4 regions of the Streptomyces sp. NPDC017940 genome follow, and region 1 is predicted to be linked to each of the others. Evidence: riboswitches for the same ligand, from Rfam matches in the RefSeq annotation. Region 1 holds a riboswitch; each other region holds the start of a gene.

Region 1 (4,202 bases):
CGCCCCGTCCACCCCGAGCGGCCCGACATCGCCGGGCTCAAGCACGTCTATCTGGCCGCCCCCGGCTCCGACGCCCGGCACTCCCGGCACGCCATGGCGATCCACCCCGGCTGGTTCGACAGGTCCCCGTGCGGCACCGGCACCTCCGCGCGGATGGCGCAGCTGCACGCCCGCGGCGAGCTGCCCCTGAACCAGGACTTCGTCAACGAGTCCTTCATCGGCACCCGGTTCACCGGCCGCCTCACCGGGACGACCGAGGTCGCCGGGGTGCCGGCCGTCGTACCGCGCATCACGGGCCGCGCCTGGATCACCGGCACCGCCCAGTACTTCCTCGACCCCGACGACCCCTTCCCCGGAGGTTTCCTCCTGTGACCGCGACCGTGGCCCTGGTGGAATCACGCAACCCGGCCGACCCCGAAGACCTTCTCGTCCAGACCCCCGCCCCGGGGGCGTTCGCCGCCGTCGACACCGTCGAGCGCGCCCGCGACGCACAGCCCGGCCGGCACCGCGAGGGTGCCGCGGCCCGCTCCGCCGCGCTCACCGCTGTCGCCGCCGCCGTCGAGGCGGCCGCCGGTGAACTCGCCGACCTCGCCGTGCGCGAAGTGGGCAAGCCCGTCACCGAGGCCCGCGCCGAGGTCGCCCGTACCGCCGCGATCCGGCGGTACTACGCCCAGGCGCCCTACGAGCCGACCGGTACCGTCCACGACCCGGCCGCCGGGACCGGGCCGCTGCTCACCCGACGCCGCCCGCACGGGGTCGCCGGGCTCGTCACCCCCCACTAAGGAGTCAGGACACGGCCCCCGCGAACAGGGCCGCGCCGCCCTGGAGTTCTCTACCTCCGAGCGCACCTACACCCTGGGCCCGGCACGCGAGGCGGACCTGACACAGGAGCCCGGTAAGGCAACGTGACATTGTACGCTGGTGATCCCCTCGGCCACGGGGACGCGGGGCACGAAGGGAACACCACGGGCATGGGGCACCTCAAGCAGCGCAACCTCATCACCACCCGGGAGCGCCTGCGCGACCAGGTGGCACACGCCCTGCGCGCCGCGCTGATCTCCGGCGAACTCCAGCCCGGGCAGGTGTACTCCGCGCCCGGCCTCGCCGAGGACTTCGGCATCTCCGCGACGCCCGTGCGCGAGGCCATGCTCGACCTCGCCCGCGAGGGCTTGGTCGAGCCCGTCAGGAACAAGGGTTTCCGCGTCACCGAGGTCGACGAACGCGACCTCGACCAGTACTCGGAGATCCGCATGCTCATCGAGGTGCCGATGGTCGGCAGGATCACGCGCAGCGCCGCCCGCGAGGACCTGAGGGCGCTGCGACCGGTCGCCGAGGAGATCGTACGGGCCGCCCGCGAGCACGACCTCATCGGCTATCTGGAGGCCGACCGCCGCTTCCACCTCTCGCTGCTCGCCCTCGGCGGCAACGACCGGCTCGTGGAGACCGTCGGTGATCTGCGCAAGCGCTCCCGTCTGTACGGCCTGACCGCCCTGGACGAGGGCGACCGTCTGATCCCGTCCGCCGAGGAGCACATCGAACTGCTCGACCTGATGATCGCGGGCGAGGCCAAGCGGGCCGAGAAGTGCATGCTGCGGCACCTGGGACATGTGCGCTCCCTATGGGCCAAGGACGCGGTCCGCCGCTGAACCCGCCGAGCCCCTCGCACCCGTCGAGCCCGCCGAGTCCGCAGCATCCCCCGAACCCGGCGGACACGGCGTGACCAGGGGCGTACGCGAAGCTGACGCGCGCGTGCGCGCACCCCTACTGCCACCGGCTCGCAGTTGTCAGACGTCTCTGTCGCGCACTAATGTCACCACGCCTTGGTGAACGGGAAATCGGTGTGATGCCGGTGCGGCCCTCGCCACTGTGATCGGGAAGTCCGGCTCCAGCCTCACGGCAGCCACTGGGCGCACACGCGCCCGGGAAGGCGGAGCCGGTCGGTACGACCCGTCAGCCAGGAGACCGGCCAAGGCGCGTTGTCCATCCACGAGGTGCTGGAGAGGGTCTGCTGAGCCATGCACATAGCCGAGGGTTTCCTCCCACCGGCGCACGCGATCGCCTGGGGCGTAGCGTCCGCGCCGTTCGTCGTCCACGGAGTCCGCTCGCTCACCCGTGAGGTCAAGGAACACCCGGAGAGCACACTGCTCCTGGGGGCCTCCGGTGCCTTCACGTTCGTTCTGTCCGCCCTGAAGATTCCGTCCGTGACGGGCAGTTGCTCGCATCCGACGGGAACGGGCCTCGGGGCCATCCTGTTCCGGCCGCCGATCATGGCGTTGCTCGGCACCATCACGCTGCTCTTCCAGGCCCTGCTGCTCGCCCACGGCGGGCTCACCACCCTGGGCGCCAACGTCTTCTCGATGGCGATCGTCGGGCCCTGGGCCGGATACGCCGCCTACAAACTCCTCAAACGGTACGAAGTGCCGCTCATGGTCGCCGTGTTCTCCGGTGCGTTCGTCGCCGACCTGTCGACGTACTGCGTCACCAGTGTCCAGCTCTCCCTGGCCTTCCCCGACCCGGGCAGCGGCTTCCTCGGCGCCCTCGGCAAGTTCGGCGGCATCTTCGCCGTGACACAGCTTCCCCTCGCCGTCAGCGAGGGCCTGCTCACCGTCCTGGTGATGCGCCTGCTCGTGCAGTCCAGCAAGGGCGACCTGACGCGGCTCGGCGTGCTCGTGCAGAGCAAGCAGCAGGGGTTGCGTACGGATCGGTACGGGACCTCCGAGAAGCCGGTGATGATGGAAAAGCCGGAGAAGCCGGAGAAGCCGATGACGTCCGAGAGCCCGGAGAATCCGGTGAACCCGGAGAACCCGGAGATCTCGGCGAAGTCCGAGACGGGGGCGAGCGCCTGATGAACCGGAACACGAAGATCAATATTCTGCTCGTCGTCATCGTCGTCGCCCTCGCGGTGCTGCCCCTGGCCCTCGGTCTCGGCGACCACAAGGACGAGCCGTTCGCGGGCGCCGACGCCCAGGCGGAGACGGCGATCACCGAGATCGAGCCGGACTACGAGCCGTGGTTCACACCGCTGTACGAACCGCCGTCCGGCGAGGTCGAGTCCGCGCTCTTCGCCCTCCAGGCAGCCATCGGCGCGGGTGTGCTCGCGTACTACTTCGGGCTGCGCAGGGGCCGCCGCCAGGGCGCCGAGCGCGCGCCGGCACAGGAGGCCGCCCCCGCGGGGAGCGCCACCGAAGCGGAGGACGCCCGTCCCCGGACCGAGCGGGTCTGACCCGGAGTGCTCCCCATCGACGCGGCGGCGCACAGCAGTCGCTGGCGCCGCCGCCACCCCGTGGACAAGGCCGTCCTCGGCCTCGGCCTCACGGTCCTCGCCATCTCCCTGCCGCCCTGGCCGGGCGCCGCCCTCGTGCTTGCCGTCGCGCTCACGCTGCTGCTCGGCCCGGCGGGCGTGGGGGCCCGCCAACTGTGGCGCGCCTACCGCGTACCGCTCGCGTTCTGCGTCACCGGCGCCCTGACCCTGCTCGTGCAGATCGGCGGGCCCGGAGGGGTCGTCACGTTCGCCGACGGCGGCCCCGCACGGGCGGGCGGCCTGCTCCTGCGGACGTCGGCGGCCTCGCTCGGCGTGCTGCTCTTCGCGTTCACCACACCGATGTCGGACCTGCTGCCCCGCCTGGTCGGGGCGGGCGTGCCGGCGCCGGTGGTGGACGTCGCCCTGGTGACGTACCGGATGAGCTTCATGCTCCTGGACTCCATGAGCCGCGTCCGGCAGGCCCAGGCCGCCCGGCTCGGCCACACCACCCGGGCAGCGGCCTGGCGCTCCCTCGCCGGTCTCGGCGCCACCGCGTTCGTGCGCGCCTTCGACCGGGCGAGCAGGCTCCAGGCCGGGCTCGCCGGACGCGGCTACGACGGGACGCTGCGCGTGCTCGTGCCCGAGGTCCGCGTCTCGCGGGGCTTCGTGGTGGCGAGCGCGGCGCTCCTCACCGGCGTGGTGGCCCTCACCCTCGTACTGGAAAGGTTTCTGCCATGAGCGAGCCGGGCGCCGCTCCGCACGGGGCTGCCCCGCCCCTGGTCGCGCTGCGCGGCGCGTCCTACGCGTACGAGGACGGGCCCACGGTGCTCAGCGGTCTGGACTTCGACGTCGTCGAGGGGCGTGCCGTCGCGCTGCTCGGGCGCAACGGCAGCGGCAAGACGACCCTGATGCGGCTGCTCAGCGGCGGTCTGCGCCCGGACGCGGGCACCCTCGGCGTCGA
Region 2 (4,202 bases), on a different contig from region 1:
TCCTCGCACGCCCTGTTCGGCGGCCTCATCGGCGCCGCCGTGATGTCCATGGGCTGGTCGTCGGTCAACGGCGGCACGGTCGTCACCAAGGTGCTGCTGCCCGCCGTCGCGGCCCCGCTCGTCGCCGGCATCGCCGCGACGCTCGCGACCCGCCTGACGTACCGCATCAGCAGCCGCACCGACGAGAAGTCCACCGCCAAGGGCTACCGCGCGGGCCAGATCGCCTCCGCGGGCCTCGTCTCGCTCGCCCACGGCACGAACGACGCGCAGAAGACCATGGGCATCATCACGCTGGCCCTGATCACCGGCGGTGTGCTCAACCCGGGCGCCAACCCGCCCATGTGGGTCATCGTCTCGGCCGGTGTCGCCATCGCGCTCGGCACCTACCTGGGCGGCTGGCGCATCATCCGCACCATGGGCAAGGGCCTCACCGAGCTGGCCCCGAAGCAGGGCTTCGCGGCGCAGACGTCCGCCGCGACGGCCATCCTGGCCTCCTCGCACATCGGTTTCTCGCTCTCCACCACCCAGGTCTGCTCCGGCGCCGTGATGGGCGCGGGCCTCGGCCGCAAGGGCGGGGTGGTCCGCTGGTCCACCGCGACGCGGATGTTCGTGGCGTGGGGTCTGACGCTCCCGGCCGCCGGTCTGGTCGGCGCGGGCGCCGAGCTGCTCACCAAGCAGGGCACGTGGGGCATCGCCGCCACGGCCGCGCTGCTCGTCGGCGGCTCCGCCGTCATCTGGGTCCTGTCGCGCCGCCAGCCGGTCGACCACACGAACGTCACAGCCGACGAGATCGGCACGCCCGCCGAGCCCGCGGGCGTCGTGACCACCGCCATCGCGGCCGTCTCGCCGCCCCCGGCGGGCACCCCCCTCGCGATCGAGGACACCGCGCCGTTCTCGGCCGACGTCCCGGTGTCGCACTCGTCCGCGTCCGCCACGGCCATGGCGGACCCCGCCCGGCCCGCCACGGTCTAAGGAAGAAGCAGCATGAAGATCGACTGGGCAGCCCTCGCCTCCGTCTTCGGAGTCAGCCTCCTGGTGACCGTCGCCCTCGTGGGCCTGTTCACCCTCGGCGTCGTAGCCCTCTCCAAGCAGGAACAGGCCCGCGAGGCCCGAACCTCGGGCACGGGCACCGCCGCGCTCCCGGCGCAGGTCGGGGCGTACGCGTGCTTCGCACTGTGCGCCGCGGCGGTGGCGTACGGGATCTATCTGATCGTCGTCTGACAACGGCACACCCTGCTCCCGCGCACCGGTTGCCGGACACTCGCTCCACCCGCCACGGGGGCGGCCATCACGGCCGCCCTCGTGGCTCTTCCGCGTTCCGAGTCGCATCGCGACTCGCTCAAGCTCGATACCCTCTCACCCCCGCGAGCCGCCCTCACGGAGGCCTGACACCGGCAAGCGTACGGAGGGTCTCCCGGCGTGCCTAGCCTCGAACCGGCCCCGGCCCGCAGGCCTCGTGTGGACCTCCGCACACTCTCCCACCGCAGGTCAACAGCGAGTTGACGGGCGTCGCGGGCCGTGGTGAACTGCCGAAGCCAATTTACGGCGGCAGGAGAGGAAGCCGGTGCGAGTCCGGCGCGGTCCCGCCACTGTCACCGGGTGACCGAACACGGTCCCCGGGAGCCAGGAACTCTCACCGCCGGTCTCGTCGAACCAGGGCGCGGACACCCTGAGTGAGGACATGTCGTCATGCGCGGCCGCCCGTTGCCGGTTCCCCCTCCCCTGCCCCGACGGGTGTCGTCGACCGTACCGCCGTACGCAGCGGCGGCCTGAGCCGTGCGGGCCGATCGCGACTTCGCGTACGGCGCCGCCGCGGGCCTCCTCGGTGACCTGTTGCTCGGCGACCCGCGCCGCGGCCACCCGGTCGCCGCGTTCGGGCGCGCGGCAGCGGCCGTCGAACGCCTGCTGTGGCGCGACCACCGCGGCTGGGGCGCGCTGCACACGGTGGTGTGCGCCGGGGGCGCGGCGGGCGCCGGTGCGCTCGCTTCCTTCGCTGTACGCCGCTCCCGTGCCGCATCCGTCGGGCTGACGGCCGCCGCGACCTGGGCCGTCGTCGGTGGGACCTCGCTCGGCCGGGAGGCCCGTGCCGTCGCGGGCGCCCTGGCCGCCGGGGACATCGACGTGGCGCGGGAGCGGCTGCCGCACCTGTGCGGGCGCGACCCCGAGGCCCTGGACGCGGACGGGATCGCCCGTGCCGTCGTGGAGTCCGTCGCCGAGAACACCTCGGACGCCGTGGTGGGGGCGCTGGTGTGGGGCGCCGCCGCGGGCGTGCCGGGGCTGCTCGGGTTCCGCGCGGTCAACACCCTCGACGCCATGGTCGGGCACAAGTCGCCCAGGTACCGCCGCTACGGCTGGGCCTCCGCCCGCCTCGACGACGTCCTCGGCTGGCCGGGCGCCCGGCTCACCGGTGTGCTCGCGGTGGTCGCGGGCGGCTCCCCCGGCGCTGCGGCACGCGCCTGGCGGGACGACGCCGCAGCCCACCCGAGCCCCAACGCCGGTGTCGTCGAGGCCTCCTTCGCGGGGGCGCTCGGCGTGCGGCTCGGGGGGACGCTCTCGTACGCGGGAAGGGTCGAGCACCGGCCGGTCCTGAACGGCGGCGGGCGTCCCGTCGCCGTGACGGACATCGAGCGGGCCGTGCGCCTGTCCCGGCGGGTCTCCCTGCTCGCCCTCGGCGTCGCCGCGGCCGCCGACCTCGCCCGGGGCGCCCGCACGGCCGCCCGGGGCACACGAGTGGCCCGGCGGCACCCGGCGCCGGGAACTGCCACAGCGCTGCCGGGCCGCGGAGGTCGTACATGAGTGGAGGGCTGCTCGTCGCGGGGACCACATCCGACGCGGGCAAGAGCGTCGTGACCGCGGGCATCTGCCGGTGGCTGACGCGCGAGGGGATCTCCGTCGCGCCGTTCAAGGCGCAGAACATGTCGCTCAACTCCTTCGTCACCCGCGAGGGCGCCGAGATCGGCCGGGCGCAGGCCATGCAGGCGCAGGCGGCGCGCGTCGAGCCGTCCGCGCTGATGAACCCCGTGCTGCTCAAGCCGGGCAGCGACCGTTCGAGCCAGGTCGTGCTCATGGGCAGGCCCGTCGGCGAGATGAGCGCGCGCGGCTATCACGGCGGGCGGCAACAGGCCCTGCTCGACACCGTCGTGGGATGCCTGGAGCAGCTTCGGGGCACCTATGACGCCGTGATCTGTGAGGGCGCGGGCAGTCCCGCCGAGATCAATCTGCGGCGCACCGACATCGTGAACATGGGCATCGCGCGCGCCGCGCGCTTCCCCGTGGTGGTGGTCGGCGACATCGACCGCGGTGGCGTCTTCGCGTCCTTCTTCGGCACCGTGGCGCTGCTGGCGCCCGCCGACCAGGAACTCGTCGCCGGTTTCCTCGTGAACAAGTTCCGCGGTGACGTGTCGCTGCTCGAACCCGGCCTCGCCATGCTGCGGGGCCTGACCGGGCGGCCCACGTTCGGGGTGCTGCCCTTCCGGCACGGGCTCGGCATCGACGAGGAGGACGGCCTGCGGGTGTCGCTGCGCGGGGCGGTGCGTGAGTCCGTCGTGGCGCCGCCGCACGGCGAGGACGTGCTGCGCGTCGCGGTGTGCGCCGTACCGCTGATGTCCAACTTCACCGACGTCGACGCGCTCGCCGCCGAACCGGGCGTCGTCGTGCGCTTCGTGGACCGCGCCGATGAGCTGATCGACGCCGACCTCGTCGTCGTGCCCGGGACCCGCGGCACCGTGGGCGCCCTGCGGTGGCTGCGCGAGCGCGGCCTCGCGGACGCGCTCGCGCGCAGGGCCGCCGAGGGCCGCCCAGTCCTCGGGATCTGCGGCGGCTTCCAGGTCCTCGGCGAACACATCGAGGACGACGTGGAATCGCGCGCCGGGTCCGTCGAGGGGCTCGGGCTGCTGCCCGTACGCGTCACCTTCCGACGCGAGAAGACCCTCGCGCGCCCCGTCGGTGAGGCGCTCGGCGCACCCGTCGAGGGGTACGAGATCCACCACGGCGTCGCCGACGTCCTCGGCGGTGAGCCCTTCCTCGACGGGTGCCGGGTCGGCGCGGTGTGGGGCACGCACTGGCACGGCTCGCTGGAGAGCGACGCGTTCCGGCGCCGCTTCCTCACCGAGGTCGCCCGCGCCGCGGGCCGCCGCTTCGTGCCCGCCCCCGACACCTGCTTCGAGGCGCTGCGCGAGCAGCAGCTCGACCTGCTCGGCGAC
Region 3 (4,202 bases), on a different contig from region 1:
CGATGTCGGCGAGGACCAGGAACACCGCGCCCGTCAGCGCGGCCACCGGGAGCAGCGCCCGGTGCGCGGCCCCCACCAGCATGCGGGCCGCGTGCGGCACCATCAGGCCGACGAAGCCGATGGCCCCGCTCTGCGCGACGAGCACCCCGGTCACCAGGGAGGCCAGGGCGAAGACGCCCGCGCGGAACCGGGCCGTGTTCAGACCGAGGACGGTGGCGCCCTCCTCGCCGACCAGGAGCAGGTCGAGGGGCCTGGCGAGCGCGAGCAGGAGGCCCGTACCGACCGTGAGGACGACCAGCGGCAGCGCGAGCGTGTCCCAGCGGGCGCTGCCCAGGCCGCCGAGCGTCCAGTACAGGACCTCCTTGAGGTGGTCGGCGCGGGCGGAGACCACCAGGATCAGGCTGGTCAGCGCGGCCAGGACGTAGGAGACGGCGACGCCCGCGAGGATCAGGCGGTTCGTGGTGAAGCCGCCGCCGGGATCCCGGGCGAGGGTGTACACGAGGAGCAGTGCGAGGAAGGCGCCCACGAAGGACGCCGCCGGGATCGTCACCGTCGTGGCCAGGCCCGCGCCCACGCCGAGCACGATCACCGCGACCGCCGCGGCCGAGGCGCCCGAGGAGATGCCGAGCAGGAAGGGGTCCGCCAGGGGGTTGCGGACCAGAGCCTGGAGGGTGGTGCCGACCACGGCGAGGCCCGCGCCCACGGCTGCGCCGAGCAGGACCCGTGGGAGGCGGACGTCGAGGACGATCGTGCGGTACGGGGACGGGTCCTCCGCCCGGCCCGTGAGGATGTGGAAGACGTCCGCGGGCGGGATCTTCACCGAGCCCCACATCAGCGCGGCGAGGCCTGCGGCCACCAGGGCGAGGACCAGGGCGGCCATGACGGCGCCGTACGCCAGTCCGGTGCGGGGAGGCCTCCCCTCGGACGGGGCGGCGTCCCGCCGGTCGGCCCGCCGGTCGGCCCGTCGCTCGGCCCGTCGCTCGGCCTTGGGCTTCGTCCTCGAACGCCGGGCGGTCTGCCCGGTCCCCGGAACGGCCTGACCGGTCCCCGCAACGGGCTGACCCGTCCCCGGAACGGCCTGACCGGCCCCCGGCGCGGGCCTCGCGGTGCCCGCGGAGCGAAGCCCCCTCACCGCAGCTGCTCCGCCAGCTTCCGCACCGCCCCGGGTGCCCGCACCCCGAGCACCACGTCCGACAGCGGCAGCACCGCGAACCGCTTGTTCCTGACGGCGGGGACGTCCTTGAGGGCAGGGTCGTCGAGGAGGCGCTTCTTCTTCTGGGCGACGGTCGTGGCGCCGTAGTCGTAGATGACGATCACCTCGGGGCGGCGGTCCACGACGGTCTCCCAGGAGGCGTCGCCGAAGGGCTTGTCGAGGTCGGACATGACGTTGCGGCCGCCCGCGCGCTCGATGATGTCGTTCCCGATGCCGCGCCCGCCCGCGGTGAACGCCGTCTTGTCGCCGCTGTCGTACACGAAGACCGCGGGCGGCTTGCCGTCCTCGGCGGACCGGGCGGACTCCTTCGCGGTGGCGGCCAGTTCTGCCTCGGCGGCACGGATCCACTTCTCGGCCCGGTCGCGGACGCCGAAGGTGGCGCCGACCTCGCGCACCTCGCGGTAGAGGTCGTCCATCGTGACGGACTTCCCGGCGCAGCCCTCGATGTTGAGGCGGGACTTGATGCCGGACTTGGCGAGGGCCTCGCGCGAGCGCCCCTCGCCCGCCGTGAAGGCGCTGGCGTAACCGCCGTACACCATGTCGGGGTTGGCGGCGAGCAGCTTCTCGTAGGAGGGGTACTCCTTGGCGAGCACCGGGCGGGACTCGTAGGCCTTCTCGTACTCGGGCAGGATCTTGTCGTCGAGGTAGGCGGTCCCGGCGATGCGGTCCTTCAGGCCGAGCGCGAGGAGGATCTCCGTCACGTGCTGGTTCATGGTGACGGCGCGCTTCGGGGGAGCCGCGTACGTGGTCTTCTGGCCGCAGTTGGTGACGGTGTACGGGAATCCGGCGGCGGACGCCCCGGCCTTCCCCTCGGTGTCGGGGCCGGAGTCCGACGAGGAGCACGCGGCCAGGGGGATCAGCATCGCCGCGGCGGTCAGGGCGTGCGTGAGCGGGCGGGTACGGCGCGAGAGCATGGCGGCGCGGCCTCCTCCAGGGGATTTCCGCGTCCCCTGCGTCAAGTGGGAGAGGGCGGCAGGTCAGTTCCTGGCTCACGGTCCGCGCGGGCGCGGGCCGGTCACAGTGGCGGGACCGCGCCGGATTCGCACCGGCTTCCTGGGTCCTGCCGCCTCAAGGGTCGTGCTCAGTATGCCGGTACGACCCGGACCTCCTCCTCGGTGACCTCCCCCTCGACGATCCGGAACGAGCGGAACTGGAAGGGGCCCGCGTCGTCGGTGTCCGCGGTGGAGACCAGGACGTAGTGCGCGCCGGGCTCGTTGGCGTAGGAGATGTCGGTGCGGGAGGGGTAGGCCTCGGTCGCGGTGTGCGAGTGGTAGATGACCACCGGGTCCTCGTCGCGGTCGTCGAGGTCGCGGTACAGCTTGAGCAGATCGGCGGAGTCGAACTCGTAGAACGTGGGCGAGCGGGCCGCGTTCAGCATCGGGACGAACCGCTCGGGGCGGTCGGTGCCCGCGGGGCCCGCGAGGACGCCGCAGGCCTCGTCGGGGTGGTCCTCGCGCGCGTGCGCGACGATCTGGTCGTGGAGGGCCTGGGTGATGGTCAGCATGTCGGCCAGGATAAGCAGCAGGGCGGCCCCGTACCGAAGTGTGGTACGGGGCCGCCCGCATGCTGGACGTACGGAGTGCGACGGCGGGGTCAGTCCTTGTTGGGCTTCGCGCCGCTCTCAGCGGCGGGACCGCCGTGCTCGCGCTTCTTGAAGGCCGCGGCCCCCGGGTTGCGGCTCTTCAGGACCAGGTAGGACACGCCCAGGATCGCGGCCCAGACCGGGGCGCAGTACAGCGAGATCCTGGCGTCCTTGTCGACGCCCATCATCACGATGACCATGCCGATGAAGGCGAGCGCGAACCAGCTGGTGTACGGGGCGCCCGGCGCGCGGAAGCTGGACTGCGGCAGGACGCCGCGGTCGGCCTTGCGGCGGTAGTTGATCTGGGAGACCAGGATCATGATCCAGGCCCACATGCCGGAGATGGTGGCGAAGGAGACGACGTAGTTGAACGCCTCGCCCGGCCACTGGTAGTTGATCCACACGCCGACGAGCATCAGCGCGGCGGACGCGGTGGTGCCGACGAGCGGCAGGCCGTTCTTGGTGAGCTTGGTGAAGAACTTCGGGCCCTGGCCGTTGAGCGCGAGGTCGCGCAGCATGCGGCCGGTGGAGTACATGCCCGAGTTGCAGGAGGAGAGCGCGGCGGTCAGGACCACGAAGTTCACGATCGCGGCGCCGACGCCGAGGCCCATCTTCTCGAAGGCGGCGACGAACGGGGAGACGCCGGGCTGGAAGTGCGTCCACGGCACGACCGACAGGATCATGATGAGCGCGCCGACGTAGAAGACGGCGATGCGCCACGGCACGGTGTTGATCGCCTTGGGCAGGGTCTTCTTCGGGTCCTTGGACTCGCCCGCGGTGACGCCGACCAGCTCCACGGCGAGGAAGGCGAACATCACGATCTGGAGGGTCATCAGCGTGTTGCCGATGCCGTTGGGGAAGAAGCCGCCGTTGTCCCACAGGTGCGAGACGGAGGCGGTGTCACCGGCGTCGGAGAAGCCGATGGTGAGGATGCCGGCGCAGATCAGGATCATGCCGATGATGGCGGTGACCTTGACCATGGAGAACCAGAACTCCAGCTCGCCGAAGAGCTTCACGGAGATCAGGTTGGCGCCGTACAGGATGACGGTGAAGATCAGGGCGTAGCCCCATTGGGGAATGGAGTCATGGGTCCAGTACTGCATGTACTGGGCCGCCGCCGTGACTTCCGTGATGCCGGTGACGACCCAGAAGAGCCAGTACGTCCAGCCGGTCACGAACCCGAAGAAGGGGCCGACGAACTCGCGGGCGTACTCCGAGAACGAACCCGAGACGGGGCGGTACATCAAGAGCTCGCCGAGCGCGCGCATGATGAAGAAGATGACGAGACCCGCGATCGCGTACGCGAGGATGAGGCTCGGGCCCGCCTTGTGGATGGCCTTGCCCGCGCCGAGGAACAGGCCGGTGCCGATGGCACCGCCAATCGCGATCATCTGGATCTGCCGGGCT
Region 4 (4,202 bases), on a different contig from region 1:
CTCAGTCACGGGTCCCGCGTCCGGCGAGTTCGTCCGGGCCGCGCCCCCGCCCGGCGGCACCGTCGTGTCAGCCGTCGGCTACCGCAGACAGGGCGGCGGCACCGCACTCCACCGCGGTCTGCCGTCCCCGTACCTGACGCTGATCTTCTCCCTGGACGGCCCCGTCGTCACCGGCCGCACCCCCGGCGAGGCGACGGGACCCGACGCCGCGCGCACCGACATCGTCGTCGGCGGCCTGCACCAGAGCCCCGCCTACGTCGTCCAGCCCGAGCACGAGTCCGGCATCCAGCTGGCCGTGCACCCGCTCGCGGCCCGCGCCCTGCTCGGCCTGCCCGCAGCCGAACTCGCGGGCCCGATGGTCGTCGAGGGCGCCGACGTCCTCGGCCGCATGGCCGCCGACGTCCGCGAACGCCTCTGCGAACTGGATTCCTGGGAGGGCCGCTTCGCCCTCCTGAACGCCTACCTGGCCCGCCGCACGGCCGCCGCCGGGCGCACCGGCGCGGTACGGCCCGAGATCACCGAAGCCTGGTCGTGGCTCGCCAGGCACCGGGGCGCGGGCACCCTGCGCGGCCTGTCCGCCCACGTCGCGCTCAGCGAGCGCCGCCTGTCCGCGCTGTTCCGCGCCGAGACCGGCGTCACCCCCAAGCAGGCCGCCCGCCTGATGCGCTTCCAGCACGCCAAGACGGCCGCCGTGCGCGCCGTCGCCGCGGGCGCGCGCCCCGACCTCGCCGGGATCGCCGCCGACTGCGGGTACTACGACCACTCCCACCTGGTACGGGACTTCCGCCAGTACACAGACGCGAGCCCCACCGCTTGGCTGGCGGAGGAGTGCCGGAATATCCAAGCCGGGGCGCACGGCGGCGGCGAAGACTTGGACCCATGAACACCGACGAAAGCACCCAGAACGCACCCAGCACATCCAAGACGGCGAACCGTCGCGCCCCCGACGTCTGGCCGGCCTTCCAGGCCCATGACGCCCCCGCCCTGATCGACTTCCTCGTCGGCACGGTCGGGTTCCTGCGCACCGCCGTGTTCGAGGACGCGGGCCGCGTCGCCCACGCCCAGCTCGACTGGCCCGAGGGCGGCGGTGTCATGTTCGGCAGCTACGATCCGGCGGCGGCCGAGTGGTGCACGGCGCCGGGCACGTTCAGCGCGTACGTCGTCACCGCCCACGTCGACGACCTCTACCGCAGGCTCACCGAAGCCGGGGTGAAGGTGGTCCGCGAGCTCCAGGAACGGCCGTACGGCAGCCGTGAGTTCAGCGTCGCGGACCCCGAGGGCAACAAGTGGTCCTTCGGCACCTACGCCGGGGAGCCCCGCCCCGACCAGCCATGACGTCCGCCCGGGGTGATAGCTTGCGGACGCCAGTCGTACCCGTACCAGGGTCGGGGAATCCGGTGCGAGACCGGAACTGACGCGCAGCGGTGAGGGGGACGGGCGAGGCCAGCGGCCACTGGGGGCCCGTACCCCTGGGAAGGCGGCCCCGCCCGGACGAACCCGAGTCCGAAGACCTGCTGGCACCGCCGTCCGCACGGGCGGCGGGGTTTCGCAGACCAGGCTCCGCGCATGAGCCCTGAGACTCGGGAAGACGTGTGTCCACGATCGTCCGCCGTACAGTTCGCACCCGCACCCGCACCCGTACGCGTACGCGCACTCGCACCCGCACGCGTTCCCGTCCACGTACTCGTCGTATCCGTACACGTGCCGGTGCCGCCCTGCTGAGCGCCGGACTCGTCCTGCTCACCGCGTGCGGCGGCGGCTCGTCCGCGAAGCGGTCGGACAAGGCGCCGCCCGGCTACCCGCTCACCCTCACCGCGTGCGGCGAGAGGACCGAGGTGCCCGCGCCGCCCCGGCGCGCCGTCTCCCTCGACCAGGGCTCCACCGAGATCCTGCTCTCCCTCGGCCTCGCCGACCGCATGGCCGGCACCGGCACCTGGACGGACCCTGTCCTGAAGGGCCTGCGGAAGGACAACGCCAAGGTCCCGCGGCTCGCGGACCGCTATCCGTCGCTGGAGAAGGTGCTCGACGAGGAACCCGACTTCGTCAGCGCGTCGTTCCTCTACACGGTCGGCAAGGGCGGCGTCGCCGACCGCGCCAAGTTCACCGACCTCGGTGTGCCCGTCTACGTCTCGCCCACCGACTGCGCGGGCAAGGACAACGCGGGCGACGACGACGGCACCCGTACCAAGACCCTCACCATGGACACCGTGTACGGCGAGATCCGCGACCTCGCGCGGGTCTTCGACGTACGCGGGCGGGGCGAGAAGCTGATCGCGGACCTGAAGTCGCGCACCGCGCGGGCGAGCAGGTCCATTGACGCCTCCGACACCACCCTCATGTACTGGTTCGCCAACTCCGAGGCCCCCTACATCGCGGGCTGCTGCGGCGCGCCCGGCATCATCACCCGCGAGCTCGGCGCGAAGAACGCCTTCGCCGACACCCGCGAGGAGTGGCCCCAGATCAACTGGGAGACCGTCGCCGACCGCGACCCCGACGTCCTGGTCGTCGGCGACCTCACCCGCAGGTCCCAGTCCGCGGAGAGCGCCCGCCAGAAGATCGAGTTCCTGGAGTCCAACCCGGCCACGAAGAACCTCACGGCCGTGAAGAAGAAGCGGTACGTCCTGCTCAGCGGCCAGGCGCTCAACCCGACGATCCGCACCGTCGACGGCATCGAACAGGTCGCGGCGGGACTGCGCCGGTTCGGCCTGGCGAAGTGAGCGGGCGGTGAGGCGTTCCGCCGAGCCGCCGCGTGTCCGGTCGCGGGGCGGCGCGGGGCCGCGGGTGGTCCTCCTCTGGCTCGCCGGGCTCGCGGCGCTGTTCCTTTCCCTCGCGGCGGCCGTCACCATCGGCCCGGCCGACATCTCCGTACCGGACGTGTGGTCGGCGGTGGCGGCGCACCTCGGCTGGGGCGAGCCGGAGCTGACGCCGATCCGCGACGGCATCGTGTGGAACCTGCGGATGCCGCGCACGGTCCTCGCCGCGGTGTGCGGGGCGGGCCTCGCGGTGTGCGGGGCGGTGCTCCAGGCGCTGCTCCGCAACCCGCTCGCGGACCCGTTCGTCCTCGGTGTCTCCTCCGGCGCGTCCACCGGTGCCGTGGCCGTGGTGGTCCTCGGGGTCGGCGGGGGAGTCCTGACGGTGTCCGCGGGCGCCTTCATCGGCGCCGTACTCTCCTTCGCCCTGGTCCTCCTCCTCAGCCACACCCTGGGCGACACCATCGACCGCGTGGTCCTGTCCGGCGTCGCGGCGATGCAGCTCTTCTCCTCCCTGACCTCCTTCGTCGTCCTGACGGCCGCCGACGCGGAGACGACGCGCGGCGTCCTGTTCTGGCTCCTCGGCTCCCTCAGCGGAGCGGGCTGGACGGACGTGTGGCTGTGCGCCGCGGTCCTCCTCGTCGCGCTCACCGTCCTCCTGCCGCACGCGAGGACCCTGGACGCCTTCGCGTTCGGCCAGGACGCGGCGGCGACCCTCGGCGTACGGGTGGGCCGGGTGCGTGTCGTCCTGCTCTGTACGACGGCACTCCTGACGGCGGTCCTGGTCAGCAGCGCCGGGGCGATCGGCTTCGTGGGCCTGGTCCTGCCGCACGCGGCCCGGGCGGTCGCGGGCGCGGGGCACCCCCGGCTGCTGCCGGTGACGGCACTCGCGGGCGCGATCTTCCTGATCTGGGTGGACACCCTGGCCCGCACGGTCCTCGACCCGCAGGAGGTGCCGGTGGGCGTGGTGACATCACTGATCGGCGTACCGGCGTTCGTGGTCGTGCTGTACCGGACGAGGAGGGGCGCGTGACGGGGTGCGGGGAGGGGGTTGGGGGGACGGGGGTTGCTGCGCTCACGGAGGCTTCCGCGTCCGCGGAGGTTGCCGCACCGGTGGGGCTCGCGGCGGAGCGGGTCGCGCACCGGGCGGGCGGCTGTCTGATCGTCGACGGCATCACCCTCGCGCCCCGGCCGGGCAGCACGGTGGGCCTCCTCGGCCCGAACGGTTCCGGCAAGTCCACGCTGCTGCGCCTGCTCTCGGGGGTCCTCGCGCCCGCGACGGGCGTGGTCACGCTGGACGGCGTACCGCTGCCGCGCCTCGGCCGCAGGACGACGGCCCGCCGCCTCGCGGTGGTCGACCAGCACGCCACGACACAGGTCGAGCTGACCGTACGGGACGTGGTGGCGCTCGGCCGGATCCCGCACCGCAGGCCGTGGTCGGGCGGCACCCCC

The links. Region 1 has a riboswitch for cobalamin ahead of ACH4DX_RS20480 (energy-coupling factor ABC transporter permease). Riboswitches for the same ligand answer to the same signal wherever they lie in the genome.
Region 2: another riboswitch for cobalamin. It lies ahead of ACH4DX_RS05825 (cobalamin biosynthesis protein); the one in region 1 lies ahead of ACH4DX_RS20480 (energy-coupling factor ABC transporter permease).
Region 3: another riboswitch for cobalamin. It lies ahead of ACH4DX_RS00580 (ABC transporter substrate-binding protein); the one in region 1 lies ahead of ACH4DX_RS20480 (energy-coupling factor ABC transporter permease).
Region 4: another riboswitch for cobalamin. It lies ahead of ACH4DX_RS03970 (ABC transporter substrate-binding protein); the one in region 1 lies ahead of ACH4DX_RS20480 (energy-coupling factor ABC transporter permease).

Annotation. Positions count from the first base shown of each region.
Region 1 covers NZ_JBIRHJ010000005.1:536,639-540,840, reverse strand. Annotated here, with positions in the region: gene ACH4DX_RS20495 (proline racemase family protein) at 1-372, shown strand, start outside; partial or broken gene ACH4DX_RS20490 (aldehyde dehydrogenase family protein) at 381-776, shown strand; gene ACH4DX_RS20485 (GntR family transcriptional regulator) at 972-1,646, shown strand; cobalamin riboswitch at 1,805-1,986, shown strand; partial or broken gene ACH4DX_RS20480 (energy-coupling factor ABC transporter permease) at 2,016-2,684, shown strand; gene ACH4DX_RS20475 (energy-coupling factor ABC transporter substrate-binding protein) at 2,846-3,223, shown strand; gene cbiQ (cobalt ECF transporter T component CbiQ) at 3,230-3,979, shown strand; gene ACH4DX_RS20465 (energy-coupling factor ABC transporter ATP-binding protein) at 3,976-4,202, shown strand, end outside.
Region 2 covers NZ_JBIRHJ010000001.1:1,378,099-1,382,300, reverse strand. Annotated here, with positions in the region: gene ACH4DX_RS05835 (anion permease) at 1-972, shown strand, start outside; gene ACH4DX_RS05830 (hypothetical protein) at 985-1,221, shown strand; cobalamin riboswitch at 1,517-1,650, shown strand; gene ACH4DX_RS05825 (cobalamin biosynthesis protein) at 1,777-2,796, shown strand; gene ACH4DX_RS05820 (cobyric acid synthase) at 2,793-4,202, shown strand, end outside.
Region 3 covers NZ_JBIRHJ010000001.1:146,690-150,891, reverse strand. Annotated here, with positions in the region: gene ACH4DX_RS00585 (FecCD family ABC transporter permease) at 1-880, opposite strand, end outside; gene ACH4DX_RS00580 (ABC transporter substrate-binding protein) at 1,129-2,127, opposite strand; cobalamin riboswitch at 2,171-2,309, opposite strand; gene ACH4DX_RS00575 (Mov34/MPN/PAD-1 family protein) at 2,295-2,717, opposite strand; gene ACH4DX_RS00570 (amino acid permease) at 2,807-4,202, opposite strand, start outside.
Region 4 covers NZ_JBIRHJ010000001.1:950,797-954,998, forward strand. Annotated here, with positions in the region: gene ACH4DX_RS03960 (helix-turn-helix domain-containing protein) at 1-883, shown strand, start outside; gene ACH4DX_RS03965 (VOC family protein) at 880-1,335, shown strand; cobalamin riboswitch at 1,349-1,534, shown strand; gene ACH4DX_RS03970 (ABC transporter substrate-binding protein) at 1,692-2,717, shown strand; gene ACH4DX_RS03975 (FecCD family ABC transporter permease) at 2,725-3,783, shown strand; gene ACH4DX_RS03980 (ABC transporter ATP-binding protein) at 3,864-4,202, shown strand, end outside.